Regions from separate parts of the Sedimentibacter sp. genome, predicted to be linked through region 1. Evidence: riboswitches for the same ligand, from Rfam matches in the RefSeq annotation. Region 1 holds a riboswitch; each other region holds the start of a gene.
The links. Region 1 has a riboswitch for cyclic di-GMP ahead of AAGU76_RS17405 (Ig-like domain-containing protein). Riboswitches for the same ligand answer to the same signal wherever they lie in the genome.
Positions count from the first base shown of each region.

Region 2: it holds a riboswitch for cyclic di-GMP, as region 1 does, so the genes downstream of both, AAGU76_RS07120 (copper amine oxidase N-terminal domain-containing protein) here and AAGU76_RS17405 (Ig-like domain-containing protein) in region 1, are expected to answer to the same signal.
Region 3: it holds a riboswitch for cyclic di-GMP, as region 1 does, so the genes downstream of both, AAGU76_RS06650 (transglutaminase-like domain-containing protein) here and AAGU76_RS17405 (Ig-like domain-containing protein) in region 1, are expected to answer to the same signal.

Region 1 is NZ_JBCFAS010000005.1:181,721-192,207, forward strand. It holds gene AAGU76_RS17365 (aldehyde dehydrogenase family protein) at 1-560, opposite strand, end outside; gene AAGU76_RS17370 (LysR family transcriptional regulator) at 749-1,642, shown strand; gene AAGU76_RS17375 (hydroxymethylglutaryl-CoA lyase) at 1,775-2,710, shown strand; gene AAGU76_RS17380 (Tad domain-containing protein) at 2,877-3,920, opposite strand; gene AAGU76_RS17385 (hypothetical protein) at 4,049-4,663, opposite strand; gene AAGU76_RS17390 (CpsD/CapB family tyrosine-protein kinase) at 4,998-5,660, opposite strand; gene AAGU76_RS17395 (Wzz/FepE/Etk N-terminal domain-containing protein) at 5,614-6,342, opposite strand; gene AAGU76_RS17400 (LCP family protein) at 6,435-7,955, opposite strand; cyclic di-GMP riboswitch class I at 8,240-8,324, shown strand; gene AAGU76_RS17405 (Ig-like domain-containing protein) at 8,431-10,485, shown strand.
Region 2 is NZ_JBCFAS010000002.1:101,001-111,487, forward strand. It holds gene AAGU76_RS07100 (GLUG motif-containing protein) at 1-496, opposite strand, end outside; gene AAGU76_RS07105 (hypothetical protein) at 553-1,050, opposite strand; gene AAGU76_RS07110 (helix-turn-helix transcriptional regulator) at 1,190-2,626, opposite strand; gene AAGU76_RS07115 (cupin domain-containing protein) at 3,010-3,849, shown strand; gene AAGU76_RS07120 (copper amine oxidase N-terminal domain-containing protein) at 3,909-4,802, opposite strand; cyclic di-GMP riboswitch class I at 4,901-4,984, opposite strand; gene AAGU76_RS07125 (D-2-hydroxyacid dehydrogenase) at 5,138-6,094, shown strand; gene tlp (small acid-soluble spore protein Tlp) at 6,124-6,357, opposite strand; gene AAGU76_RS07135 (radical SAM protein) at 6,621-7,484, opposite strand; gene AAGU76_RS07140 (DUF1540 domain-containing protein) at 7,713-7,901, opposite strand; gene AAGU76_RS07145 (HesA/MoeB/ThiF family protein) at 8,007-8,711, opposite strand; gene AAGU76_RS07150 (MoaD/ThiS family protein) at 8,711-8,935, opposite strand; gene AAGU76_RS07155 (aldehyde ferredoxin oxidoreductase C-terminal domain-containing protein) at 8,946-10,487, opposite strand, start outside.
Region 3 is NZ_JBCFAS010000002.1:193-10,679, forward strand. It holds gene AAGU76_RS06620 (type II secretion system F family protein) at 344-1,402, shown strand; gene AAGU76_RS06625 (hypothetical protein) at 1,416-1,718, shown strand; gene AAGU76_RS06630 (DUF4860 domain-containing protein) at 1,729-2,214, shown strand; gene AAGU76_RS06635 (hypothetical protein) at 2,224-2,721, shown strand; gene AAGU76_RS06640 (hypothetical protein) at 2,721-3,233, shown strand; gene AAGU76_RS06645 (PilT/PilU family type 4a pilus ATPase) at 3,230-4,291, shown strand; gene AAGU76_RS06650 (transglutaminase-like domain-containing protein) at 4,325-5,203, opposite strand; cyclic di-GMP riboswitch class I at 5,276-5,362, opposite strand; tRNA gene AAGU76_RS06655 (tRNA-Leu) at 5,456-5,538, opposite strand; gene AAGU76_RS06660 (DNA-processing protein DprA) at 5,575-6,471, opposite strand; gene AAGU76_RS06665 (biotin/lipoyl-containing protein) at 6,620-7,033, opposite strand; gene AAGU76_RS06670 (hypothetical protein) at 7,046-7,315, opposite strand; gene AAGU76_RS06675 (carboxyl transferase domain-containing protein) at 7,324-8,853, opposite strand; gene AAGU76_RS06680 (hypothetical protein) at 9,100-9,627, shown strand; gene AAGU76_RS06685 (peptidoglycan-binding protein) at 9,639-10,487, shown strand, end outside.

The DNA.
Region 1 (10,487 bases):
ATCAGCTCCTGTGTCATGGCTACGCTTGGATTTGTTATACTCTGTAATATATCAGCAGGAGCGCCTTCCTTTTCAAGAGCTTCTCTCATGAGTCTCACGGTTTCAAATGTTGTATCCTTTGAACGCGGATGTGGAGAGAATATTACAACATCTCTTGCCTTTATTGCATATATTGCTTGTCCTGCAGGTGTTAAATCCGGATTTGTCGTAGGAACAAGCGATCCTATGATGCCCACCGGTTTTGCTATTTTCACTATGCCTTTTTCCGGTAATTCTTCAATAATTCCAACGCTTTTGGCTCTTAGGGCATCCCTGAGAACTCCTCTGATTTTAAAGCGTTTACCCTGTCTTGATATAGGGTCTCCAAGTCCGCTTTCTTCAATACCCATGTCTACAAGTCTCAAAAAAGTTTTTTTGTTGGCAACGGCCCATGCAACAGCCTGACACAGTCTGTCAACCTTTTCCTGATCATAAGTAGCAATTATATCTGCAGCCTTTCGTGCCTTTGCAAACAAATCATCCAATTCTTGAATTTGTTCTTGTGAAATTTCCTTTGCCATTACGAACATCTCCTTATTCTAATACATCTTTGTTTATTTAATGATCATTATAGCTAAATTATATAAACTAAATAAGAACAAGTCCAATACCAAAATTATATTAAAACCATAGAGACTTTTTATAGTTTTTATGTTATAATAAATTTAATTCATATATAAAAGCAGCAATACTTGTAAAGGAGGCTAATATGACATTACAGCAGTTGCAATATTTCCGTGTACTGGCAAAAGTACAGCATTTTACAAAAGCATCAGAAATGCTGTTAATATCGCAGCCTAGTTTAAGCTACTCTATTTCCCAACTTGAGAAAGAGCTGAATGTTCAGCTGTTTGAAAAAAACGGTAAAAAAATAACTCTGAACCATTACGGCGAGCATTTTCTATCTTACGTTGAAAAATCATTAGACTTGTTGGAAGAAGGCAAAAAATCTCTAGAGACTATTATAGACCCATCGGCAGTAAAAATCAACTTGGGATTTATTTACAGCATAAGCTCGAGCTTTATTCCGCAGATGATAAATGAATTTTATAAGGATCCTGCCAACAAACACATTAAGTTTAACTTCGTTCAGAACTTAAGCGACCACCTTATTAAGGACCTGAAAAGCGGCAAGCTTGATTTGTCACTGAGCGCCAAGCCTGACAAGGACATTGCATGCCTGCCCATATTCGATCAGAACCTGGTCCTCATCGCATCAAAGAATCACCCTTTTGCAAACAGAAGCAACATTGACATATCTGAATTAAACGGGGAACCCTTTGTTCTTCTAAACAAAAACAGCTCCCTGAGACAAATGTGTGATGAATTTTTTGAAGATCTGGATATAAAGCCCAATGTTGTATTTGAAGCAGAAGAATGCAATGCGGTAATATCATTTGTGTCCTTGAACTTCGGTATAGCCATAATACCTGAAAAGCTTGCCTACAGCAGTGACATAGCCGTGGTAAACATCAACAACTCCATATTTAAAAGGCCCATTTACCTGTGCTGGAACAAAGACAAGAAAATGGATTCCCGGTTGGAAAAGGTATATAATTTCATTAAAGACCATTATTCCATCAATGATGCTTCAATTTCTTAATTTCTGTCAACAAAACAAGTATATAGAATTCTTCTATGAGTCCGATACAATTATTGTATTGGACTTTATATTATTTAAAATATAATATATATTTAACGTCAAATGCTTAGATTTGATTAAGGAGGTTGACAAATGAATTTGCCAAAAAAAGTGGTTCTTTGCGAAGTCGGTCCCAGGGACGGCTTGCAAAACGAATCAAGGATACTCGGTGTCGAAGAAAAAGTTAAACTAATCAATTTAATAACAGAATCAGGCTTCAAGGTTATTGAAGTAGGTTCATTCATGCATCCAAAAGCTGTTCCTCAGATGGCCAGCACCGACGAAGTTTTCAAAAGGATTAACAAGAAGGACGGAGTTGAATACAGAGCACTCATTGCAAACATGAAAGGTCTGGAAAGAGCTGTTGACTGCGGCTGCAGAAAGGTAAAGCTCAACGTATCTGCCAGCAAGTCTCACAATCTGGCAAACCTTAACAGAACTCCCGAAGAATCCGTAGCCGGATTTAAAGATACGGTCCAGGCTGCAGTTTCCTCCAACATCGAAATATCAGGCTCAATTTCAATGCCCTTTGGTTCTCCATGGGAACATGAAATCCCCGTTGACGATGTTAAAAAGATTGTACAATCCTACATCGATGCGGGAATAACAGAAATATCACTTTCTGATGCTTCAGGAATGGCTGTTCCTAATCAGGTTTACAGCATGTGCACAGAAATGCAGCGAATATTCCCACAGGTTAAGTGGATATTGCACTTCCATAACACAAGAGGGCTGGGAGTGGCCAATATCGTAGCCGGCATGCAGGCAGGAATAACGTGGTTTGACACATCCTTTGCAGGTGTGGGCGGATGCCCCTTCGTGCCTGGAGCTGCAGGAAACGTGTCCACGGAGGATGTCATTCACATGCTCGATGAAATGAACATTGAAACCGGCATAGAACTGGACAAGACCATTGAAATATCCAAAATGCTTGTAAGCATGCTTGATCATTCCACAGATTCCTATATTTTAAGAGCTGGAAAATCCAAGGATCTGATTCTGGAGCTGCCCACAGGCCAGAAGAAATAAATATATAAAAAAGGGACCGTTGCATAGCATTTTCATGTCATCCTGAGCGTCAGCGAAGGATCTCATCCGTTGAAATTATGAGATTCTTCGGCTAAGACCCTCAAAATGAACAATAATCAATAATGCAGCAGTTCCTTTATATTAATATATTATTATATTATGAATTCTATTTAACCAGGGTTGCCAGGGCAGTACCTCCTGCATTGGCAAAGGGCCTGTTATAACTTGCATCAAAGAAATCAGCCTTAGATGAATCGTAGTAATACACCTTTTCCACCTTCAGTTCCAGCACCCTCTTTGAAGCTTTAAATTCCTTATTTTCAATGTTGACGTTCAAAATAACCAAATGTCTTAACGGAATTTCCATTGTGTTTTTTATTTCATTCAAATACTGATATTCCTTGCAGTCATCCGGTATTTCCAATTTGTCCTTTACAGCCTTAGCTGCTTCATCGGCTTTTTTTATTGCCTGATTTGACAAACTGAAAACGTAAGATTGCTGTTCGTCACTTCCTACAACAATATGACTCATGTACTCCTTCAATTTGAAATTGATGTCAGTACCCTTTTCTACAGTAATTCCTCCATCCTTGTAGTTTACATAGCAGGAGGTGTAATCCGGCGAATAAGGCGCATCACTTTCCAACAGTCTTTCATAGTCACCTCTTCCGGCAGAATTCCATGCATAGACGGTTTTATCTCCATCAAAATCAGGGTCATCCTCACCTGCCATATCAAACCTTGGATCCATAGGATCCGGATAATGGTCATCCAAATTGACGAAAGGCAGTGCACCTCCGCTCCAGATGCCTGCTTCTGCTTCTGCCTTCAAAGTAACGGAATCAGGAGTTATTATGCGTGATAAAAATTTTGGAGCCTTCTGCTCTATGTTTACATAAACAGTTCCGTTCTTCCAATTGGGTGTTACCTCATTTATAACAATGCTGGCTGATTTGTTGTAATTCGGATTTGCTTCTATGTAACTCTTTACTGCCTTTTCTATGTCTGTCACGCTGTTGGTTTTTGAAAGCGACAGCGCACCTGAAAGCGCAGCTGCATCTGCAGCCTTCTGAAGTGCACCCTTTTGAACCGTCATGTATCCCACATCAACTGCCAGAGCCGAAAATCCAATCAGGACTGCAAAGGCAAAGGCTAACAATACAAGTGCCTGCCCTGATTCATTCTTTAAATGCTCTAAAATTTTTTTCATAATGACCTCCCTTCTCCTAATGGCAATAAACCTAGTATACGGAAATGAAATATGATGTTTTTAATTACGGGAAGACCAGTCATGGCTCTTCCCGTAAAATTTACAAAAATAACATCGGTTTGGTTAAATTATTTAAGAGTGTCTAAATACTCTTCAATGCTCATTAACGGTCTCCACATAATCTCAGACCAGTTTGCACCATCATAAGGATCGCTGTTCCAGCAGTCTGACCATGCCGTTTCATTAAGTTCTCCATTGACTACCACCAAATGAACCGCAAAGCCTATTACATCGCGGCCATTGGCACATGAACTATAATATAGGAAACTATAGCCTCTGACCGGCTCCTCAAATTCCTTTTTAACCGAGAATTTTCCCGGAATCAGACCGCCGTTGCTGCTGATGAAGTCCAAATCACCGGGATATCCGTCGGCGTCATCGTTTATGGCTTCAACATTAAGCTCCTGAATTGACCAGTCCGGGAATTCCGGACGCAACAGTACAGTAATTCTGAAAATACTGCCTTCTTCATTCTCTTGCACAGTCTCTATGTAAATCTTTCCAATATCCTCATAATCATTCTGGCCGGCTCTGAGATATCCGACACATGTTGTTGCAGGAGCAACATCCTCCTCAAGCAGTTCATCGGGAACCCTAACGCTTTCGCCTTTAGCTCCAAAAGCGGGAACAGTTATCATCAGTAACGTCAAAAAAATAATCAAAACCTTCTTTGATTTTTTCATTTTACTACCTCCATTCAATGTTGGATCAAATGCAAACAATCTTTACGCACATGGCGATGCTTTCACCTCCTTTTCACCATGTTTGGTTCAGGCAAAAACTGAAATGATGCAAAACAAAAACCGACCAAATGGTCGGTTACGCTACCAGCTCCTACAAGGAATAAGCGTCCAAGTTTACCCTGTATTCACAGCTCCCAAGTATATTATTCTCATTGTTCGTAAAATATACCCAACTTTACATAATCTAAACAAAATAAATGCGATAAATATTCTAAGTACTTCGCCATCCGCGCATTCTGCCGCAGCTGTATCAGCTGCAATCCATTCTGTACTGCTAGTAGTAATGTCTTTTGAATTTCGCAACAGGCGTCTTTGTTAAAATTGTTCCAATTATATTTCCGTTTACCTGTCTCAGGCTTGCTACAGACTTTTTTGCCACTTCTATTTCAGTTTCGCCATATGCAATTGCTAAAATAATTGCGTCCGCGTATGTTGCAACTGTTATGGGATCGCTTACCATTGCTATTGGCGGAGTATCCAGAAAAATATAATCATAGTGCGATGTAAGATCATTCATCAAATCCTTTATTGCTTTCGAATTGATAATTTCTGCGGCATTGGAGGGTATCTTGCCGGCTGTTATCACGTCCAGTCTGGGATACACATTGTTGATGTATTTTTTGTAATCATCCTTGTTTATGAGCAAATCCGTCAGTCCAATTTTGTTTGACAGGTTATAAAACTTGTGTATTGAAGGTTTTCGCAAGTCTAGATCCAGCAGCAGTACATTTTTGTTAAATTCAGTCATGACAGCAGCAATATTGCATATTGTTGTGGTTTTTCCCTCTCCTGCTATGGAGCTTGTGAGCATAACAACCTTTATATTGTCATCAATATTTGCAAATTCAATATTTGTTGCTGCTTTTCTGTAAGATTCGGTTATGGATGAGTCAGGATGATCTTTCACCATATACTTTACCATATTCTGCATACTCATACTCTTGCCTACCCCCTTGGATAAAATTTGATATTGTACCTATTGATGATATCTTCAGGTGTTTTTCAATATCCTTTTCTGATTTTATGGTATTGTCGAAATACTCCATTAGAAATACTGTAAGTAAAGCCAGCATTCCGCCAAGCATACCTGAAATAACAGTATTCATAACCACATTGGGACTGATAGGATTTGACGGAAAAGAGGCATAATCCACAACAGCCACATTGTCTGCCTTTGTTATTCTTATCACTTCGAGCATAAATTCTACGACAATGGCATTAGCTATGTTCATAGCTGATTCGGGATCCTTGTTATGCACTTTCACCTCAAGTATCTGAGTGTCTTTTACAGGCAGCACCGAAATCGACTCGCGGCTTATGCTTTCCAGATTCAATGATTTTTTCGTATTGTTTAGCACTGTGTTTGATTTTGCCATCTCAGCATATGTATATATGAGGCTCTTGCTTAAATCTACATCAGTCTTGCTCATTTCTTCGCCATCAAGTATATTCTGCCTTACAATAATCGTTGTTGAAGATTCGTATACAGGGTCCAGCACATAAATGCTCACCAGTGCACCGATTAAGGAAAACACAATCGGCACTGCAAATAAAATTTTAATGTGCTTCTTTAAAATAACTATGATCTCTCTGAGATTAAGTTCATCACTATCTATCATCTTGTCTCTCCTTTTGTAAACATCGAACCTGACCTTGCATTTTACAACTACGCCTATACCATTGCATGAATCATATGCCAGCATTTAACTTTTCATTTATTGTCCATTACTTCCATAATCTTTTCCCTGGCTTCTATGACTGTCTCTTCATCCGGAATCATTACATAGAGCCTTTGATTTCCAGCTGAATAAGTAGTCCGGCTGTCTCCTGTCCCCTTCACATTGTACATCATGATATCCCACGAAGCACCATCGTTCATCTGCATTTTAATCATGTTATATATTTCGCCTGATGACATGTTAGTCTCAAAGTTCTTTGAAACAGTGTCAATTATTGCTCCTATTCCGGAAACAACCGAAGGCGAACTGGCCTTGTTCAATATAGCCTTTATCACAAGCATTTGATTTCTTCCTCGCTGGTTATCCCCGCCGGCAAATGCATATCTTTCTCTTGCGAAAGCCATTGCCGCTTTTCCGTTTAAGTGGTTAATGCCCTTTGTAAAGCTGTATTTTTCCACTGCATTGTATCCATATTCAGGAGTGATTATTATACCTGTTGATGCATCTATTGCATCAACAACCGTTTCAAAATCATACTCAGATTCAACATCAATGCCTCCCAGCGCATCCACCACATCGTTTAATGATGTGAGATTGATCCGCACATAGTAATCTATTTGAATATCATAAAATTGTTCCAATATTTCCATAGAAATATCAACACCGTAAATACCAGCATGCGTCAGCTTATCCATCTGTCCCCCGTCCACAGGAACGCTGACGTAATAATCCCTTGGTGTGTTAATGAGCAGTATCTTCTTTGCAGCAGTATTGACTGCCGCTATAATATTCAGGTCACTTCTGCCGGTTCGCGATACAGTTCCATATGTGTCGATACCGCTGATATATGCTATAAAGGAATCAACATTTATGATTGAACGGGCGGCATTATCAGTTTTATCGCTTGGCTTAATCTCAATTTTCGTTTCAATTTCCTGGTAACCGAGGACCTTTGTCCTATAATTGAAATCCGGCATCAGCTCATTTATTATATCCCTAAAGGCTTCATTCAGGAGTATTGCTTTTGCTTCTTTTTTGTACAAGGCTTCTATTTGTGAGTTAAAATCAATAAATGTCACTGTTTTCAACTCACAGCCAATCTTGTCACTTATGAGCTTCAATGTTTTATCCGTATTGTTTCTGTCTATATATTTCTGAATCCCAAATTCATATGTGGATGTATCCTCAATAACTTCGGCCGGATCTTCTACAAGGACAACCACCGACACCAGATCAATTTTTGCTCCCGGACCGGAGATTGCAAGAAACATATTGTGAATTTTAAATAATGATGCAGTAATAAATATAAATGCAAGAATCATAAATATTGAGATGAGTTTTCCAACATTTGTACCTTTCCCCGACACTTGGGTAAAAAAAACAAGCCCTGTCAGCAACAGTAAAATCATTATTACAGGCACAAGATATTTGCATGGCAAAATATCTATTGATATGAAAGATATCATTAAAATGACTGAAGTTACAATGTTTATTGAAAACAGTATTATCCCTGCAAAATAACCTGTATTTTTCTTTTTTTCATTTAACTTCATATAATGATCACCTGTCTCACCTTTTTTCAGACATGATTGGCAAACAATCTTTTGTATAAATATACCCAGCTAAATAAAGCAGTAAACATATATACTAAAATATAATACTATAAATCGGTTGCCGGGTTATTTATTGGATGCCTAAACATATCTATGCATCATTTTCAATCAATATGTCTCAAAAGTTTATTGACAATAAAATATTTATTAAGTATAATAAGTATAAGTAAATATTTTTTGGGCATAATGTAATAATTTGCATAATTTTGTGAAATGACGGAGCAACTGAAAAAGGGCAAACCTAATGAAAGTTAGGGACGCAAAGCCACGGGCCTTAAGGTTGAATGCCAAGGCAGCCGGGTTGCCAGATTGAGCAAATACATATGTAAGTATTGTGCACTGTTTGGCTTCCAAACAGTGTTTTTTATTTGTAACGAAATAATAATTGCATTATACCGAGAAACAGGAGGTAAAAATGAAAAAAACAAACAAATTGACAGCCATTGTTTTACTGATTGCAATAGCAACACTAAGCTTCCAATTTCAAACTTTTGCAGCACCCGCATCCAAGTATTTTGCAGTTAAGTCAATCACCTTGGACAAAACAGCAATGACACTTACAGTAAATGGACAAGCCGGCATTTTGACAGCTTCTGTAAGCCCTGCTAAAGCCACAGACCAGACTGTAACATGGGAATCAAGCGATTCAGGTGTAGCAACAGTATCAGACGGAACAGTGTACCCTGTTGCAGAAGGTACTGTACAGATAACTGCCATAGCCTCAAACGGTTTAAAATCTTCTCCCTGCACAGTTACCGTAAGTCCAGAAGCAGCGTCATCACAGGCACCTGAGACATCAGCAGATTCAGAAACTGCACCGACTCCGCCGACAGAAACTTCCCCATCCGCACCAATGCCGGCAAATTCAGCTTACATTTCGGAATTTGGAGCAAAAAGCGATGGAATGACGGACGACACTTTAGCATTGACCAATGCACTCAAATCAGGTTATGACGCAATCATAATCCCTCAGGGAATCACATACATCAAGGCCGGCAACATACTGATAGACAGCGGAAAAGCTAAGCTGCTCATAGGTGAAGACGGAGCAGTAATCAAATGCGATTTTGACACTCCAAAGTACCTTTTTAATTTCAAGATCAATGTTGAATGCAGGAATTTGACTATAGATTTTAACAATAAGTACATGACCACAGGCATATCCTACACTCAGGATGTAGGTACCGTTAAAATTTCCGACATTGTTATTCAGAATGTGCGCGATATGGATTCCACAAAAGGAAGCACAGGCATAAACGTGCTGTATTCAGCATTGAACGCCGAAAGGCTTACCTTCCGGAATCTCTATAAGAAGGGAAACGGTGTAATCGGTGAGGATGCAGGAAACCTGACGGGTTTATACTATAAGTCCAGTACAGGAATAAATGGATACATCAATGATGTCAAGTGTATTGAAATGCACAACATTGATTCAAGCGGCAATATTATCTTCGAAGATGTCAGCGGCGTTTATGTTTTGTGCCCTGTGAGATTAAAGGAACCGTTTAAAATAAACAACATAAGCGGGATAAATTTCGGAAAGAGACTAATTAAAACACAGGCATCGGACCTGGTCATAAACGGAGTGACCGGCTATGCAGATAAAGATGACACAATGGTTTGTGTTGGAATACAGGATTTGGCAAATCCCGGTGACACTGAAATCAGCATAAAGAACGTTTCCGTTTCCAACGTGCAGGTGACAGGAAAATTCCTGCTTGCATTTGCTTCAAGTATAGATGGTTTGACCCTGGACGGTTTAACTGCTGATATAACAAAGCCCAACATGGCCGGAAATCAGGGAGACAGCGCGGCCATTCAGTTCTCAGGCAAGAATGCTGTTTTTTCAAATATCACTTCAAAGAGCCGCAAGGGAATCATATTGGTTCAGCATGGCATTGCATCCTTGGGAGCTTTGCCTGTTGACAATGTTACGATTCAAAATTCTTACTTTGAAACTCTGAATGATTCCGGTGTAGCATTTCAGTTATCCGGTGACGCAACTGACTTATCAAACATAAATATTTTAAACTGTGAATTTTATTTAAACAACACTGGCAACCCATGTTTTGTACTTAGAAATACTGATAACAACATCATTGAAAACTTCACGATCAAAAATGTTAAGATAACTTCTCCCACCGGCATGAGAATAATGACGGCAAAAAATGCAAAAGGGATAACAATAGAGGGGCTAACAGCAATTTACAAAAGCACCTCTCCATACAATCCCATTATATGCTCTTACAGTTCAAAGCTGACTTTCAAGGATATATCAGTGCAGAACAGCAGCGGTTCAGTTCCGGTTGTATGTTCTACAGAAAACTGCACTGAAGTTGCATTCAATAATATTGCTGCAACTTACTGCACATCATTGGCAAGTGCATTAAATAACAACATTGTTTTATTCAGCAATATTGATTACAGCAAAGTTACATATAGCGGATCAACAAACGTGACATTTCAATAAGC
Region 2 (10,487 bases), on a different contig from region 1:
CCGTTTCTTCCGCAGCCCATTTGCTCACCATTTCTCTATCCGCAAATCTGTTGAGAATTTCGGTAGATCCTCCTGATAATTTAAAGGCTCTTGCTATAACTGCAAATGCCTCTTCTCTTGTAATATTCTTATCAGGCTCAAGGAGACCGCCGTTTCCCATAAATGTTCCCATTTGAACAGCCTTTGCCATATCACCGTAGTACCATGACGATATTGGAACATCCTTGTAGTCCTTTAAAGCTGCTTGTTCAGCAGCTCCAAAAGCTCGATTTATGATTGCTGCCATTTGAGCCCTTGTAAGATAATCGTTTGGATGTATCTTTCCGTCGTCTCCCTTCAGCAGACCGTTTAATACGGCATTTTGTATTGCTGCACGGGACCAGTTTTCCGGCATATCGGAAAGCATGTTTGTCTCCATTGCAAAAACAGGCAACGGAATCATGGTTATGATCATTGCCAAGGTAAGTAAAATTGCTAATCTTCTTTTATTTTTCATGTTACCTCCTCTTAATATTTAAATAGCTGCTGGTTATGGTCAGCTATAAATTTCAATTACTTTATTACCGGGGTAATTCCTGTTTCGTAGCGAAAGCGTTTCAATATCACCTGTTGTTCTAAATTGCTGATGTTGCCGTGAAGAATGCATACCTGCCTATCTTTTTTCTTTACGGAATAGTTTATGCAGATATACTCATTGTCTATTTCAATGTCTTTAAGGCTAATATTTTTCATGTTGTATTTTATGACCTTTGAATCCAACAGAATTCCGAAGCAGGAAATATGAATCTCCAAATTTTCACCATTATCATCATTCATTAACGCAAATGGTATCCTGATGATCGTGTTATCTACAATAAGCTTTGCGTCCTCATAGTCTCTGAATTGCTTAACCAGCAGAAATAAAAGAAGAATTGCCGCTGACTCAAATACCAAAAAAACAACACCGTCAGTATTATTTAATGATACTTCATTAAGAAAAGAAATCATAACCAAAAGCCAGATACAGATTACAGCTTCAAGCATAAGAATTCTTTTTCTTATTGTGCCCATGACAATTCTTCCTCCACCTTTATTCATATGAAACAAAGTATCATTTCTCACATAAAAAGTCATCACCATTAATTAATGATTTGCATTAAAAAACATCACCCATAAAGGGTGATGTTCAAAATACTGCAAACTAGACAGATTATCTGTCAGCATATTCATCTGCCAGCAGTTTAATAAGTTCTGCCTTGCTGTTTATGTTAAGCTTAGAATATATGTTCTTTATGTGGGTCTTTACAGTATTCTCACTTAAAAACAATTCTTCCGCAACCATTTTATAAGTTCTTCCTTTAAGCAGAAGCTCTACAATTTCGCTTTCCCTGTCTGTGAGATTTCCAATTACAGTGACATTTCTTTTCGCTGACAGACGCTGTTCCTGTGTCATATCCGAAATAATAGTAAGAAATGCATGATTTTTCAACAGCATCAAAAGCTGTTTGTGCAGCACCGGAAGGATTATAAGTATTATAAATATAATGACCAGAGCTGCTATTGATGTATTGCTTTTTACAGAACTTGTTTTAATCAGCAAATTTCCCAGAACCCCACCCAGCAAGACTCCTAGAACATTGGCTGAAAGACCTGCTCCCATGATTTTAGAAGGATTATCATGAAACTCAAGCATTTCGCCAAGTATGCTCCACCAAAACAGATCATACACTCCAAAAGCACCAAGAATCAAAGTGTCAACTGTCAGATAATTTATCAGTGTATTACCAAATGTCATAAATGCGATAAAAGCAAATCCTATCATTGCAATTCCAACAATAAGAATGTATGATCTGTTGATTGAGCCCGGTACATTCTTCATTATGTAAATGGCAGCTATATAAGGAATTGCCCAATACCAGCTTGTCAGCCATTCAAAATTGCTGAAAGCTGGGTTTATGACTCTGTACATCAAGCCTGAATTTACAGTTATTACCACTATGAATATACACAAAAGGCCAAGGGGTTTTTCCAGACTTGAATTTTCCTGACTTTTATAACCATCAGAAACACAAGCTGACTTGCTTTCTTCAACTTTAAGATTAGATATAAAAAACACTCCTATCCCAAGAATTGCTACAGAAATGAATATACCCGCATAAACCGATATTTTTATGGATGTCACATTGATGGCAATCATCAATAAATTGCTGTAAATCAATGAATCTGCGGCGGTTATCATTCGCATGTTTCTGGGAGTGTATTTTTTGAAATAATAACTCCAAGCTGAAACACAGCATCCCATAAGAAAAGAACTCACTGCAAGAAATACAGCCCAAAACGCTGACGGCGGAAATAACAGGACAAATGAACCTGCCATACAGAACAAAACAGTGACCACCATTGTCGTTTTAACGCCTTTCAATGAGCTTACAAACATTCCCGAACTTAGGAGCCCCAAAAAGTGAAATATTACGGAAGCAAACATCATGTTATGCGGATTAAAGTCATATTCAGCTGCCAAAGCATATAGAGACTGACCTTCAAAAGGGAATGCCAACAGCCAAGAAAAAAGCAATGCAAAAACAACAACAGACAAATTTCTGTCATCAATCGATGAAAATAAATACTTACTGATTTTACTAACCACCTGTTTGCCCCTTGCTTAAAATTCATGAAATAACAATACAAAGTATATAATCAATATTGCTACAATTATATTATATCTTTTTGCTGTTAACAATATATTTTAATTTATTGTAACGTTTTTTCCTGTTCATTATTTTAAATATCAAATAGCCCTTAAGATACGTCAACCTTAAATATTGTTAGCAATTTAACTTGTCTCATGGATATTTTTTTAAAATTACCTGATTTAAAATTTTTCATGTTTGCCTTTATATCAAGGAAAATCAGATATATATTTCCTATGTTTTTTATTTTATTTTATATTGTTGTGCAAATTATTTTGCTATTGAAATTTTGTCCAGTTTAGTATAATATTAATTTAACAAATATAGAAAGGATAAACTCATGACTGATTATAATGAAAGCCAAAAGGCCTACGACGCTGAACAGATTGGCTTTAACATCAGTGACGTTGCAAAAATAGTAGGTGTGGTTCCTGCAACCATACGGAACTGGGAAAAAGCCGGCCTCATAGTGTCAAAAAGGAAAGGCAACAATTACAGATTTTATGACTTCCATGACATAGAGCTTCTGAAAAAAATACGTGAGTATTCCAACACTAAAAACATGAGCATTGCAATGATCAAGCAGCTTATGTCCAAGGAACTGGCATCCCGTTCTTCTCAGCAGAAAAAATACTGCAAGGAGCTTTATCACAGCAAACTCAAAAATTACAGGGAAAATGAAGGGTACACGCTTGAAGAAGTCAGCCAGGCAGTTGGTATATCACCTTCATACTTAAGCCGCATCGAAAACGGAAGGACCGGTGTATCATTTGATATTCTGGATAAGCTTGCAACCTTTTACGGGGAAAGCACCATACGCTTTTTTGACATTACAAGCGAAGTTGAAAGGGAGCTTGTCAGAAAGGGAACCGGCATCAATATCCTTACAGGTCTTGAAGGCATCAGCATACAGTCCCTTATTGACAGCAATGAGACTACCTTTGACTCCATGCGCTTTACAATAAGTCCGGGTTGCGGTGACTTCAAATCTCACAGCCACCACAGCGGAGAAGAATTCATTTACGTCTTGTCAGGCAGACTTTTGGTCGTATTGGATGATTTGAACGAATTTGTTCTTAAGGAAGGAGATTCCATCCACTTTAAGTCCACCAGGTCCCATAAGTGGAGAAATCCGGGAAGCAGGGCTGCAGAAGTGCTTTGGGTTCATTCTTACATTTAATGGTGTTAATAAAAAAAGGTTCCGGCAAAAAGTGCCAGAACCCTTAAAGAGGAGGAGATTTATTCAATAGTTATTGTTTCCAGTTCCTGATCCCATTCTACTGTAAGTCCCAGCTGTTCAGCTATGAAACGCAGAGGAACCATTGTTCTGTTGTTCATTATTTCTGCCGGAACATCGATTGCGGCCTCTGATTCATTAACTGACACGGTTCCCTCGGCCAGGCTGAATACTATGACCTTGCCGTCCTTTGTTATTGTCACAGTCTGTTCTTCACTGTTGTAATCAACGTCTGCTCCCATGGCCTCGGAAATAGCCCTTACCGGTATCAGCGTCCTGCCTTCCTTTATTACCGGAGGAGTGTCAAACTTTGCATTTCCTTTTAGGAACAGAACATTTTCCACAGGAATAACTTCAATGCTTCCCAGGCTTGCTAAGCTTTCGGATACCTGTGCAAGCTCTTCAAGCTCTTCTGCAGTATACTTGTTTCTTACAATCTCCTGCATTTCTGCTATTTTAGACTTAAGCTGCAACTTGTATTCATTTTGCTCAATTTTAAGGTTCTGAAGCTGAAGCTTAAGTTCTGCTATTTTTGCTTCATCGCCTGCTGCTTCGGCTGCTTCAAGCTGTGCTTCAACTTCTTCAAGCTTGGCTCCAACTTCGTCCTTCAAAGATTCGATTTCATTTTTGTCGGCTTCTACAGCTGCCTTGGCTTCTTTCCAAGATCTGTCCTTTACATTTCCTTTTCCTGTTCCCTCTTCCGTGTCTTCACCATCTGTCTCTGCAGTATCTTCGTCAATGATGTCATCGGAATCTTCTGCTTCAACCTGGATGTCATCTGCAGCTGCTTCGTTTGTTTGTGTGTCACCATTTAGATCTTCCCCAAAAGCTACAGTTGGAAAAACTAGTGTTAACAGAAGTGCTAAAATTAATGATACTTTTTTTACGTCTTTCATTTTTAGATCTCCTTTTCTAATGTCCCAAAGGGTAATTTTTGGACGAAAAAAGCTCTGAATGGGTCGCCAAACAGAGCTAATACTCACGTATTTGCAAATTTGGTAACCCGGCTACCTTGGTCATGACCTTAAGGCCCGTGGCTTTGCGTCCCCGATTTTCACCGGGTTTGCCTTTATCAGTTCGCTAATTTATTCCATAAGTGGATTATATTCCATTAATAAAATTTTGTCAACCAAATTATTACGTTTTCATGGATTCCACAATTTAATTGCATTGAAACCAGATGTTTGATACAATTTCAGTATTAAAAGTTAAATCACGTATGGAGAATAATATGAAAATAGTAGTTTTGGATGGATATACACTGAACCCCGGAGATTTATCCTGGGATAGAATAATGGAACTAGGCGTCGTAACCGTTTATGACCGCACACCTGAAGAACTGACTGCAGAAAGGATCGGAGACGCTGAAATAGTTCTTACCAACAAATCTCCGGTTACAAGAGAGACCATGGAAAAATGCAGCAATCTGAAATTCATAAGCGTTCTTGCAACAGGTTACAACATCGTTGACACAGCTGCTGCAAAAGAAAGAGGCATTGTCGTTTCGAACATACCCACTTATGGGACTTCATCAGTGGGACAGTTCACCATAGCCTTGCTGCTTGAAATATGCCACCACATTGGTGAACATTCTATATCCGTAAAAAACGGAGACTGGACCAACAGCAAAGATTGGTGTTACTGGAACTATCCTCTCATGGAACTTGACGGAAAAACCATGGGAATAATAGGTTACGGAAAAATCGGACAAAAGACAGGTCAGATTGCACAGGCAATGGGTATGAAAATTCTTGCCAACGCATCACACCCAAATCCGGAACTCGAAAATGAAAACGTTAAGTATACAGACCTTGACACACTAATGGAAAATTCAGACGTCATAGTGCTTCACTGCCCGCTGACTACGAAGACACAGGGAATAATAAACAAGGACAACATTAATAAAATGAAAGACGGCGTAATAATAATCAACGATTCAAGGGGGCCACTGATTGTGGAGGAAGATTTAAGAGACGCTCTTAACAGCGGAAAGGTTGCAGCTGCTGCCTGTGACGTTGTTTCCACGGAGCCGATAAGAAGTGACAATCCCCTGCTTCAGGCAAGGAACATGATTATAACGCCACACATAGCTTGGGCACCGATTGAAGCAAGAAAAAGACTCATGGAATACACCTATGGAAACATTGAAAAATTCGTGGAAGGAAATCCTATAAACGTAGTTAATTAGAGAAAGCTCCTCGTGGAGGAGCTTTTTTGTTACTTGTATCCGTTTTTCTTGTCTATGGCTTCGTCTCTTATTTCTTCCCTCATACCCTTCACTGCCTGTTCTCTTCTCTGATTTTTGGCGATCAGGTCCTGTCTGTCCTTTGAGTTCTCGACATTTTTTATGAGATCTTTTGTTTCCCTGTAGTTGGCGATTGTATTATCAATGTTGTTTTGTATTCTGTCAACATTGTCTCTTCTGTCATCCGGTTTTGGATCGTTTTTCATGATTGTCTCCTTTCGTTTCCCTTTTTTATTATTTCTTGAGAGACGCTTATTATTCTAAGGAAAAATTTGCAATTGAATTTTTTTTTAAATTTAAAAGCTGCTTGGGAATTTCCAAAGCAGCTTTTAAATTTACATATAAGAAGATTTATTATTTTATGAAGCTCACCTGTTTGCTTATCTTCTGGTAGCCAAAATTAAGTTGGGTGTCAACTTATATCGAAAGAATAAAGGCCGCCGGAGCAGCCTTTTGAGTTGACATCTTATTACAGCGTGTCATATTCCATTGGAATGAAATTACCGCTGTCTCTTAATACTTTCAGCCTTGTAACCAGCACGTCCTTGTCCCTGTTCAGGGTACCTGCCTGGTTGACGTGGTTTGATACGTGGTTTGCCCTGAATATACAGTCTTCAAGCTCCATATTTTCCAGCATCAATATGTTTTCTTCAAGAACCTCCATGGGTGACAACATTTGAAAACTTCCTTTTCTTATATCCTCTGCCAGCTCGGATTCCTCTTCAACCACCAGCCGCAGCAGCGAGAAATAGTGGGGATTGATGGCTGAAATAACCTTCGCTGATTCCAGTGCATGCTCATGCATCATTTCCTTGCCGCCAAGTCCGGAAATTATCATGCAGGAAAGCTTGAAGCCTGCCCGAATAGCCTTTTGTCCTGCTTCAATCATCTGAGATTGGTTAACGCCTTTATCCATAAGTGATAGAACCCTGTCTGAGCCGCTTTCCACTCCCATGTACAAAAGCTCTATGCCTGCTTCTCTTACTGATTTAAGTTCCTCTTCGGACTTTCTCAATATATCCAGCGGTCCGGAATATGAACTGATCCTTTTTGCATTCGGGAATTCCTTCTTTATGTAATCAAGCATCTCAAGAATTTTTTCCGTCTTTAGGCAAAGCACGTTTCCGTCAGCGAGAAATATTCTTTCCGCATGACTGTAGTGTGGTTTAAGCCACTCTATATGCTCCTTGAGCTCCCTGTCTGACTTCATCCTGAACTGCTTACACTTGTACATGTAGCAAAACCTGCATCTGTTGTGTGAGCATCCTTCAGTTACCTGTATAATAAGGCTTCTTGCCTCGCTTGGAGGCCTGTACAACGGCATTGAATACATTATAGTCTCCTTCCAAAGTAAGTAATTATATTTATTATATACCAGAACCAGAGTTTTTCAATTAAATTTTCTGTAAATTCAGCAAGGAGCCAATAAAGAGGAAAACTTTCCTCCAATAAAAAATTGTTCCCGCAAAGGAACAATGATTATGACCGATCTATTCTTAATTATAGAATTTGATGTTTGTCAATTTTTGCCTTTGAAAGGAACAATTTTTTAACTTTTTAGCTATGACATGCTTTGGTTGCCGGGCGTAAATGTAGCACAGTCTGTTTCTCTGGCTGTCTTTGCATCGCGGCTCTGAACTTCTATTTTCTGTGCATTGCAGTGGTCTCCCTGTGCATAATAGTAACATGTGTTAACAACACATTTGATACCTGGATTGTGTTGATCCATTTTTTGAACTTTGCCTTCCATGTTGGTCTCCTTAAAATATATTGAAAAGCATCAACACTTTTCTAAACTATTATGCCCCCGCTGCAGTTTTTTATAAGCATTGTCTTTTTATAAATTAAGGTAATTTTACTTTGAAATTTCAAAAGTTTCAAATTCCATGAACAAAAGGTCTGCCTGCAGCCAGGAATTTCTAAGGGCAGGTTCTCTTCCCACTGCAATCTTCACGGCTTCAGCAACAGCAAGACTTGAGACAACCCACGGTGTGAAGGCAGGATTACCCCAGGACTTTTCAACACCCCTGTCGTTTTCCTTACCGTCCTTGAATAACCTGAGCACGCTGTAATCCCCGGGAAAGCTTACTCCCATCATTCCAAACCAGCCTGCTATGCCTGCGTACACCAGCGGCTTGTTGAGTCTGTGGCACGATGCTTCCAGGTCAATGCGCCTTTGGATGGAGTCAAGAGCGTCACATACAAGGTCGGCTCCCTGAAAAATGGTGTCTGCATTGTCTTCGTCAAACCAATCGTCCACCAAAACCAGTTCAACCTCTGAATTTACCTTCTGGAGCCTTGTCTTTGCTGCTTGCACCTTCTTGGTACCGATATTGTCTTCTGTTGAAAAAAGCTGCCTGTTAAGGTTACTTTCAACAAATGTATCGCCATCCACCAGTATGAGCTTTCCTACTCCCAGCCTGGCAAATTCCTCGGCCATGGTTCCTCCCAAACCTCCGCATCCTACAATGGCAACCGTTGTCTTTGAAAGCTTCTTCTGATCTTCTTCTGATATTGTCTTGTAGTTTCTTTCATACCTGGGAGGGAGCCTTGCGCTCATCAACCTCCTCCTACCGGCGGAAACAATGACAGTGTGTCTCCGTTGTTCAGCTTCTGGTCAAAAGCGGCGTCCCGGCCGTTCACCAGGCAAATTTTGACTTCTTTTTCAGGGATGTTGTACCTGGAAATCACATCCTTGACCTGGGTATTTTCATGTACGTCTGCCTTTTCTTCCTTAAAACGTCCGTCTCTGAGAGTGGCAAACAATTTAACGTTAACTTCCATACTGCCTCCTTTAAAACATAAGAACCCTGTCGAGCTCTTCGCCTGTTATATCCCATACTGCGTTATGCGGCGGTATGGGCTCCGACACAAATTCAGGCAATCTGTCATCATTGCTGGTAAACCCTGCACGCCTGTTGAAGTCCTTTTCAATCCTTAATACGTTCATGCCGTATTCATTCCAGTCTTCCTTTGTCCACTGAGTTCCGTACTGGGCGTTTATCATGTCGAGAAGTGCTGCAAAAACCTCGTCAAAGTCCAGAACAGCAAAAGATACAAACAAACACAGCCCTGTGCTGTCTATTGCAGCCGTGGCTATCTGAAGATCTCTTGAAAGCTCTGTCTGACCTTCTTTTTTAAGCGGATCCAACGAGCCGCCGACCTTCAGGATATTAGCAGTCACCGAGTATCCCGCCGTATGGTCGGCTCCCATGGGAGTGGTTGCATAGGTTACTCCTATTCCTTTCACCGCTCGGGAATCATATGCCGGCATGGTCTGCCCCTTAACTGTGGGTACGCGGCTTACACCGTATGCCTTTCCTGTAAAATCCGGGCCGTTTCCCAAAATTCTCCCAAGGGGCGTACCGTTTTTTATTTCATTTTTTATAAGGTTCAATATTCCTTCGCCGTCGCCCCAGTTCAGCAATCCTGCCTCCATGGCCACCATCATGGTGCCGGCTGTATCTATTGTATCAATGCCTATGTCATCGCACTGGTGGTCGATGTGAGCTATGATGTCAAGATCGTCAACCATGCAGCCTGCGCCGAACCCCCATATGGTCTCATATTCGAAGCCTGATGTGATATAGCTGCCGTCCTTGTCGTTGTAAGTCTGTGAGCAGCGTATTACGCAGCCCACGTGGCAGCCGTGGGTGGTGTCGCCGTTTCTTGCCACAATGTTGTCATACATGGTTTCTCCGCAGATTTTTTCTGCTCCTTCAAACCTGCCCATGCGGTAGTTCTTGGTGGGAAGTCCGCCTGCCTCGTTAAGGATGTTTACGAGCACGTCCGTACCATACTTAGGAAGTGCTTCCCCACTGACAGGATGCCTTAAAAGGCCCTTGTTGAAAATCTTCGCTGCCTCGTCAAATTTTTTCTTGTCCTTTATGTCTATTCCATCGCCGTCGTTATCGTCAAGGGAGATGAACTTTATTCGTTTGGATCCCATAACGGCTCCTAGACCTCCCCTGCCTGCGCTTCTCAGGTGTCCCTTTGGGTCCTTAACAGAAATATTGGCCATGGACATTTTGTATTCGCCTGCCTGGCCTATGGTCATTATACCGGTATTTTCACCGTATCGTGAGGTTATTGTTTGTACAACCTCGTAATTTCCCCTGCCCATCAGCTCAGTCTCTTCCTTGATGTTGACGCCGTCCTTGTGGACATGGATTGTATACCATTTGTCATCCTTGGGCATTCCTTCGATGATAAGTGCTTTAACGCCCAGCTTAGCAAGCCTCTGAGCTGCTGTTCCTCCTGAATTGCTCTCCTTTATTCCGCCGGTCAGTGGACTTTTTGCTCCCACGGAAAGCCGTCCGGAATTGGCAGCCTTGGT
Region 3 (10,487 bases), on a different contig from region 1:
CAAAACTATATTGCTTTATTCCTGCTGCAATGTTCAACAGCTTTGTTAGTTTATCACAACTGCTTCACATTGTCAACTGGTTTTTTACCTCTTTTTCAAAAGCTTTTGTAAAGCGTCTAAATCCGAAGTGCTTTATTATTTTAGCTTACTTATAACTCTTTGTCAATCCCCTATTTTAACTTTTTTCATTTCAGGCCAACAAGATTATTATATTATATATATGAAAGAATAATACTCGCGAAATTTGTGGAATAATGCAAATAAGTATATTATTTTGTTGAGTTTCGAATATTCTTATACTATAATTAATTGAAAGAGCCGTATAAGGCCAGGGGGTGCTATTTTGAAAGTTGCAGCAAAAAAACAATTAAATTCGTCTGAACTGTCATACTTCTGCATGCAGATTTCCATGATGCTTAAATCAGGAATGCTCATATCAGACGGAATTGAATGGATGTACACCGACATAGGTGAAGGTAATGTGAAGGAAGCTCTTAAGGCCTTGAAAGACGAACTCTCATACAAGGTCCCTTTATATAAGGCCATGGAGAATTCAGGTTTCTTTCCTTCTTATATAATAAACATGAGCCAGATTGGAAGCGTTACAGGAAGGCTTGAGGATGTTATGACATCATTGTCTGAATACTACGACAGAGAAGATTTCATCAAAGCCAAGATCAGAAACTCTATTTTCTATCCGGCAATGCTTTTTGTTATGATGTCATTTGTAATTATACTTCTGGTAACCAGAATCTTTCCAATATTTGAAAGCATGGTCCGCGAACTGGGAGGGGATCTGCCCGGAGAGTCTTCAGCACTCATGTCATTTTCAACCGGAATAACTGCAGGCAGAATTTCAATGGCTGTAATAATTGCAGCGCTGACGCTTATAGCAGTTTTATTCCTTTTTACAAGAACACAAAACGGAAAAGCAGCTGCCGGAAAGTTTCTGGAAAGCTTTCCTCCCGCAAGATCCATAATGAAAAAAATAACGGCCTACAGGTTTTCATCCTGCATGTCTTTGTTGATGTCAAGCGGTATGAACATCGATTCTTCAACCGACATGCTGCTTGATATAATTCAGGAACCCGTGCTCAGGAGCAAAATTGAAAGCCTGAAAAGTTCCATTGATTCCGGTGATGATCTGGTTGAAGCAATATCCAGAATGTCACTTTTCTCCGGACTTCACATACAGATGCTCCACATGGGACAGCGTACGGGAGAAACTGATGTTGTCATGAAAAAACTGACAAACATATACGAAAACGAGTCTGATCAGTCCATCAGCAATTTCGTAGCGCTCATTGAACCCGTGCTTGTGGGAATTCTCTGCATTATAATAGGTTTTATACTGATATCAGTCATGCTTCCTTTGATGAACATAATGTCTTCCATAGGATAGGAAGGAATACACCATGAAGAAACCAGGTTTTAAAACTTTGAGCATCACTCTTGTGCTGCTTTTATCATCATTTATGTACGTAGCTGTGGAAAACACCCAAAAAGGCAAGGACGAAGAAATGCACCGGGTTGTCACTGATGCCGTAAGAAGAAGTGCTGTTTTGTGCTATGCCATAGAAGGTTTTTACCCTCCTGACATTGAATACCTGAAAGAAAACTACGGGCTTTTGGTGGATTCAGACAAGTACGTTGTAAGCTACAGTGTTTTTGCTTCAAACGTAATGCCAGAAATAGAAGTTTTCAATAAGCAACCATGAAAGGATTAACATGAATAACCGAAATTTATCCAAGCAGTTTTCATTTCAGTTCATATTTATTATGCTTTTGTTTCTCATCATTGTAATAATGTCTGTAATGATAATCTTGCTTGGCAAAAACATTTACACGAAAATAAACGATGACAGGACATCGAACTACGAGACAAGAGTATCCTTGTCGTACTTAGCCAACAAGGTAAGGCAGTCTGACAGGAAGAATGCTGTTGAAATAAGGAATTTTGAAGGCAGAAATGCTGTAGTTATCAAGGAAACATACGATGACGAAATCTACGAAACATGGATCTACTATTATGACAATGCAATTTACGAGATGTTTACAGACCAGGGCAGCTCATTCAGTGCCGAGGACGGTCTGCGCATCGTAGATGTGCAAAATTTTGAAATAGAAAAAATCAGCCGCAATTTGTACAGATTCACTGCAGAAACCAGCCACGGAAGTTCCGAACTGGTTTTGAACCTGTACTCAAATCAATGAGGTGAAACAATGAAAAACAAATTGTCCATCAACCTTGAAGTTTCATTGGTTGAAATCATATTGTCCATTTTGATTTTTGCGGTTGCCGGAGTAATCATGCTCACGTGCTTTGCCTATGCAAACTTCACCCAGGTTAAGGCAAACGACATAACAATTGCAGGAAACATGGTTCAGACCGATTCTGAAATGATTAGAGCTTCATTAAGCACTGAAGGAGCTTATGAATTTTTGTCCAAAAATTATTCACTGATTCATGAAATCGGTAAATCACGTCAATACATAAGGTACTTCGACAAGGAATGGAATCCCTGCAGCGAAGATGAAGACGAGTATCAGATGGTAACTGAGGTCATTGAAGAAAATGAAGACATTGAAGGCTCCATGTTAGCCATTACAATAACAGTGCAAAAGTCAAGACCTTACCCCTTTATCGGAAAACCCGATGAAACGGTATTTTCTGTTGAGACAAAGAAATTCTATCCGATCTTCGGGAACGGGAGGCAGTGATGGAAAGCAAAACTCAAAGAACATCAAGAGTATCCGTCGGTATGGGCGGAACCTTAATAATAACAATTTTCGTTGTGTTAAGTCTTACGATTTTCGCCACACTTTCCTTCACAACCGCCCATTCGGACCTAAAGCTTGCCAGAAAAGCGGAAAAGATGACATCCGACTACTATTTAACCGCCGCCGGAGCAGAGGAACAGCTTTCAGACATTTGGACAGCCATGAATTCAGCTGCAAAAGGATCAAACAGCAGGGAATCATACTATGACAATTTGTCTCTAAGTCTCTTTGCAATGAAAAATGTAGACTGCAGCTTCGAAGAAGGTGTTTTCCGCATATATTACGAATCATCCGGCGGCAGGAACCAGAAGATATGTGTTACTCTCAACGCCTTGTACGATACCTCCGGTAAACCGTCATACGAAATTGAATCTTGGAATTTAGCAAACATAGAACTGCCTGTTTATGAGGAAGAAAACTACGACTTATGGGAAGGAATAGATAAGCAATGAAAACAATGGATATATTTCAGACAGCAATAGAAAAGAAGGCCTCCGACATATTTATCATAGCCGGAAGACCTCTTTCCTTCAAAATAATGGGTGACATCATCTCCCACGACAGCGCACCTCTTTCTTCAGATGATACATACGGTATTATCTACGACATTTTCAAAATAGCCAATCAGGAAAGCCTGGACGTTCTCTCAACCGACGGGGATGTTGACTTTTCATTCTCACTTCCGAAACTTGGAAGGTTCAGAGTAAGCGCCTACAAACAACGGAATTCTTTTGCAGCAGTCATAAGGGTGGTACTGTTTGAGCTTCCTGACCCCGTTAAGCTTGGAATTCCTGATATGGTAATGGACCTGTATAAAAAGACGAAAGGGCTTGTGCTCATAACCGGACCTGCAGGCAGCGGCAAATCAACAACTCTTGCGTGCATAATAGACAAGATCAACACAGAGCGCAACTGCCATATAATGACATTTGAAGACCCCATAGAATACATCCACAAGCACAAAAGATCAATTGTTAGCCAGCGGGAAATATCGACGGATTCAAAAAGTTACATTTCATCCCTGCGCTCGTCTCTAAGACAGGCTCCCGACGTAATGCTCATAGGTGAAATGCGTGACCTTGAAACCATTGAAATAGCATTGACCGCTGCAGAGACCGGACACCTGGTGCTTTCCACCCTTCATACCACAGGAGCAGCAAACACCATAGACAGAATCATAGACGTCTTTCCGTCAAATCAACAGCAGCAGGTAAGAATCCAGCTTTCCATGCAGCTTCAGGCTGTTATTTCTCAGCATCTCATACCTTCCCCTGCGTGCGGAAGGGCTGCAGCCTTTGAGGTTATGCTCGCCACCAATGCGGTTTCCAATCTTATACGGGAATCAAAGGTGCACCAGCTCAACAGCGTCATATATTCATCAGAAGGCGCCGGAATGAAATCAATGGATACAAGCATAATGGAACTTTACAGAAACGGATTGATAACCAAAGAGAACGCAGTGATCCACTCAATGGATCCCGACTTGATGCAAAAGCTGTTAAACAAGTAAGAGCCCGGCAGAGTAATCTGCCAGGCTCTTTTTTTAATATTCATATTGTTTTGTGTAATACTTGCCGTCTATAAGCTTATTTGTGTATTCCATAAGTCTCTGGCTGTTGGATTGCTTCGCGGTTGAAGCCACCGTGCTGTCCATTAGCTTCCACTGGTTTCCGTCAAAATACATTTCATTAAGCACTATCCACCCGGTCTCATCCGTATACACTTCATTCCACGCATGGTACGCGCTTAAGTTTGACGAATATCCTGTCACAAGTTTTGCAGGTATCCCCTGGGAGCGAAGCATGGATGCCATCAATGAGGCGTAGTCAAAACATATACCCTTGTTTGAGCTCAATATATCATCCACTTTTGGCAAATAGCCGCTTTTTACCGTCAGAGCCTTCTCGCTGTCATACTTTATATTGGTTATTATGTAATCATAAATAACATCAAGCTTATCAAAATCTGTGGTGCAGTCTTTTGTAAGCTCCTCGGCCTTCTTGGCAACAGCCGACTCCCTGGTGAAATTCACAAGCTGGCTGGATACCAAAAAAGGTGAATTCTTGTTCTTCAGATTAACATCAACCGTTACGGTCTGTTTAACTGCATACTTGCTGCCGCTTATATTTTCAAACACCCTTATCTTGTACTTTCCGTCCCCCATCTGAAGCGGATACGTATCGTAGGAACCTGTCCCATTTAAGTCGTAGGTGTACTTGCCCATTCCCTTTTCAATTATTACCTTAAGTTTTTTTGTCGTCGGGTTTAAGTATTTTACTCTGACATACCCTTCCGATACATTTGATGCGTCAATTTCCGATTTGGCGCTTTTGAATATGCCGTCTGCTCCGAAACAGAACGACGAGGAAGCAAATATCATCGTTATTAACATTATAAACATTGTTTTCTTCAGTAGTTTCATATGCTTGTCCTCCTGCCGAATAAAAAAAGCTTCGCAAATAGCGAAGCCGAAGTTCATTGTAATGTACATAAGTACAGCAACTGGCTGTCATACCATTTTCATGGGTTAGACCCTATAGCTTTGCGCCATTTTCTTTAGAAAATTTTGCCTATTTAATTAACCTAATAATATCACTGCTGCCAGTCTTTGTCAACAAAATAATAAAAAAAACCTCGTCCGTAGACGAGATTTTTCCGGCTTTCGCCTCTAATTTGGTGCGGATGAAGGGACTCGAACCCCCACGCTATTGCGCTAGATCCTAAGTCTAGTGCGTCTGCCAATTCCGCCACATCCGCGCGTCGGTTGTTTACTCAACAACAAAATTTATTATACTACTGAGAACATGCTTTGTCAAGCATAATTTTACAAGATTTATTTTTAAAATTTTTAAGCTTGTCGAAGCTGTCGATGACTTCAATGTTATTGTTGAAAATTGAAGTTTGTCCAATGCATGAAGTGACATTTGCCGTGTATGCCACAGGCTTGTTGTATGCGTTGGCGAACTTCACTGTGTTTGATGTTCCGCCTTTAAGCCCGCCTTCTATTACTATGATTCCTTCCGAAAGAGCAGCAATGATTTGGTTTCTGTTTACAAAGGCGTTCTTTTCCGATTTTGCGTTCGGAGGAAGTTCTGATATTATGGCTCCCCCGTTTAATATAATCATGTTGTACAGACTCTTGTTATTCTTCATCGAATAAAGATGCCCTGAAGGTATTACGGCAATGGTCTGTCCCTTAGCCGCCAGGCAGCCGTTGTGAGCCGATTCGTCGCAGCCTGAGGCAAATCCGCTGACAATGCAGCACCTTCCCTCAGTGAGTTTTTCCGCAAATATAGAGCTAATTTCATACCCTTCCTGGCTGGGAGTCCTTGTGCCTACTATTGCAATATTGCATTCATTGTTAAGAAGATCAAGATTTCCGTCTGCATACAATATAAGAGGCTTATCCTCGATTTGATGAAGCTTCCTGGGATATTCCCCGTCATAGATGCTTATGATTTTTATATTTGATTTCCTGCAGCAATCCAGGATAGCCGCAGCTTCGCTTTCAATCTTTTCAAGATCAATTTTGACTTTCTTGATTCCCATGTCTTTTATGAATTTTTCGACATCAGAAAAGTTTTTGAGATTAGCCTTCTTTGCCTCCATGAATTTCAGGATTTTGCTGATAGTCTTCCTCCCCAAACCGTTAACCAGCTGCAGCCTAATAATATCTTCATTGCTTATCATCTTAGATCCCCTTGTTTCGAATTTCATCGGAAGGATATGTTCCTTCTCCATATGCATACTGTCCAGATATATGTTTCTACATTTTAGCACAATATTAGACAAAAAAAAACTCTTCTTTCATAAAGAAGAGTTAAGAAAATTTAATTATTTAGCCTATTGTCGCCAGAGCATCCCCGGTGCTGACGGTGGCTGACCCAAAAGTGTGGATTTTCTTCACCACGCCGTCAACTGGAGAAACTATCTCATTTTCCATTTTCATTGCCTCCAGAATGAGAAGTATGTCTCCTGCCTTCACAGTCTGACCTTCACTTACCCTTATATCAAGTACGGTACCTGGCATTGGTGCAGTGATTTTCTCTCCTGAAACTGCTTCGTCCAAAACCTTCGGCGCGGGAGCAGGTGTCTGCGGAACTGATGCTGCAGTCTTCGGTACAGAAGGCTGCGGCTGCTTTGCCGGTGCGTTTTGTACCGGAGCGTATGTAAAGTTACCAAGACCTGCTCCCACTTCCTCTACTTCAACCGCGTATGATTTTCCGTTTACTGTTATATTGAATTTTCTCATTTCATTCCTCCGTTATCTCATTAGCTTCATTCTGCCTGCTAAAGCCCAGATGGGATCCATTTCAGGCGTTCTCTTTATGTTTCTGACTACAAAAGAGTCTGAGGATGTTCCAAGGATAACAGATAAGGCAGCAGTTACGGCTGCTACTATCTCTCCTTCCTCATCCATGAAGGCAATTGCTCCTGCTATTACAGCCGCTGCCTCATCATCAGCTGCATGGCCAAAACCCTCTGCTTCAGATTCATTGCTATTTTTCTTTGTATTATCGTTCAAATTGTTCATAGTGCCTCCTACAGAGGAATGTTGCCGTGTTTTTTCACAGGCCTCTGTTCCCTTTTGCCTGACAGCATGTCAAAAGCGCTTATTATTCTTTTTCTTGTCTGTGATGGTTCTATTACCTGGTCAACGTAACCTCTGGCTGCCGCCGTAAACGGATTTGCAACAGTGTTTCTGTATTCCTGTATTTTTTCACCTCGTTTTGCGCCCTGGTCTTCAGCCTCGGCTATTTCATTCTTGAATATGATGTTGGCTGCACCTTCAGGTCCCATTACAGCTATTTCAGCCGTTGGCCATGCAAGAACCATATCAGCTCCCAGTTCCTTGTTGCACATGGCTATGTACGAACCACCGTAAGCCTTTCTGGTAATCACTGTGACCTTCGGAACAGTAGCTTCTGAATAAGCGTAGAGCATTTTTGCCCCGTGTCTTATGATTCCGCCGTATTCCTGATGTGTTCCCGGCAAAAATCCTGGAACGTCCATTATCGTAAGAAGCGGTATGTTGAATGCATCACAGGTTCTTATGAACCTTGCTGCCTTGTCTGAAGCGTTTATGTCAAGACATCCTGCCAGAACTTTCGGCTGGCTTGCTATGACGCCTACACTTCTTCCGTTAAGTCTCATGAAACCCGTAACCACATTCATTGCGTAGTACGGCTGGTATTCCATGAACTCACCGTTGTCTGACAATGAGTATACAACTTCCTTCATGTCATATGCCTTGTTTGGATTTTCCGGAACTATAGTGTTCAGGCTTTCATCAACCCTGTTCAGATCATCTTCGCATATAAGTGCCGGCGTTGTTTCAAGGTTGTTTTGAGGAAGAAAGCTTAAAAGCCTCTTTAAGTTGCTGATGCATTGTTCCTCGGATTCATCGACAAAGTGGGCAACTCCGCTTATGCTGTTGTGTGTCATGGCACCGCCCAGGTTTTCTGCAGACACTTTTTCACCTGTAACCGTTTCAATTACGTTTGGTCCTGTTATGAACATCTTGCTTGTGTTTTTAACCATGAATATGAAGTCTGTTATGGCAGGTGAATAAACAGCTCCTCCGGCACACGGTCCCATTATTACTGAAATCTGAGGTATGACTCCTGATGCTATGGTGTTGTTGAAGAATATCTTGCCGTAGCCGGATAAAGCATCAACACCTTCCTGTATTCTTGCACCGCCTGAATCGTTTATTCCTATAATTGGTGCTCCAACCTTGAGTGCCATCTGCTGAGCCTTAACAATCTTTGCAGCATGCATTTCACCCAGCGATCCTCCGATGACCGTGAAATCCTGCGCATATATGTATACAAGTCTACCATCAATTGTTCCGTAGCCTGATACCACACCCTCACCGGGATATTTTTTCTTTTCCATTCCAAAACTTACGCACCTGTGTTCCACAAAAGCGTCTATTTCTACAAAGCTCCCTTCGTCAAGCAACAACATTATTCTTTCCCTTGCGGTCAACTTGCCGCTTTCATGCTGCTTGTCTATTGCCTTCTGCCCTCCGCCCAGATTTATTTTTTCATTTAGTTCCCTGAGCTCCATCAGTTTGTCTTTTGGCAATTTGTTTCCTCCTAGACTATTATAATTTACAATATTATTTTCTTCTTATCATTCAAGTATTCAACGAGAAAAATCTCATTTTCGAATATTTTGACCTTCAAAGTATATTATATAATTAAAATTTTGTCAACAGATTTGTCTGCTCAAAGTATTCTGAAAACTAAGAAATCAAATCCCCTTAAGTTGCATATATTGAATAGTAGCTATCATTATGAAAGGTGTGATTCCATGAAGTTCAATGGCTTTGACAAATATAGCAGAACAAAGACATACAAAGCTCACAACATGATTGTAAAAAAATTAGAAACAGAAGAACCGGCTCCGGCAGTGATTGAAGATACACAGGAACTGCCACAGCCTGAAACAGGTTATATAAACGTTGCGGTTTACACTGCTTTAGGTGCTCTTCCCGTAAGGGATGCTGTGGTTACAGTCTATACAATCGACGAAAATGGTGATGAAAATGCCCTTTACCATGTGGTATCCGATATGAACGGCCGTGTTCCAATGATGGAAGTGCCTGTTACATATGATCCGGATGATCCTTTGCAAAGCGAAGAATTTTATTTTTCAACGTATAACATGCGAGTGCAGGCAATCGGATACTATACCACAAACATTATTGACTTGCGTGTATTTCCGGGTGTTGCGACAAATTACAGGGTCATACTCATCCCCGTGATGCAAGGCGGCTCCGAGGAAGAGTCTCAGACGTTTGTTATTCCGCCGACCACTGTTGATATATCAAATGAATAAGGAGGATTACAATGAGCACACAGGTACCAGGTCTTTCAAGAGTAGTAATTCCCAGAAACATTACGGTTCATCTGGGAAGTCCAAACCAACAGGCTGAAAACGTCACTGTTCCCTTTATTGATTATGTAAAAAACGTGGCGTCCAGCGAACTGTACCCCACATGGCCGGAAACAGCTCTTAGGGCAAACATATATGCAATTGTTTCCGTAGCACTGAACAGAATATTCACCGAGTGGTACAGATCCAGAGGATACAACTTCGACATAACCAACGATACCAGGTACGACCAGGCATTCGTGCCAAACAGAGGAACTTTTGAAACCATAGACAGGTTGGTGGATGAAATATTCAATGACTATATATCAAGACAAGGACAGATAGAGCCTCTGTACGCACAGTTCTGCGACGGCAGGGTGTCGCAGTGCGAGGGCTTGTTTCAATGGGGAACCGTTGATCTTGCCAGGCAGGGGCTTGTACCATACGAGATGCTTCAATACTATTACGGTGAGAACATCAATCTGATCACAAACGCACCTACTGTAAATATTGAAGAAACTTATCCGGGCACTCCTCTTCAGCTTGGCGACAACAACCAGTATGTACTTTTGATAAAGATGGCCTTAAATGCCGTATCAGTGAACTTTCCAGCCATACCCAAGATATATCCTGTGGATTCTCAGTTCACCGAGGGCATGGAAGAAGCCGTCAGAGCCTTTCAGCAAGCCTTCAACCTGCCGGTTACAGGAATAATAGACAAGGCAACATGGTATGAAATCAGAAAAATATACGTCTCTGTAAGAAATCTTGCCGAACTTACTTCCAAGGGAATCCTGGTCAGCGACATTCCCCCGGATATTGTC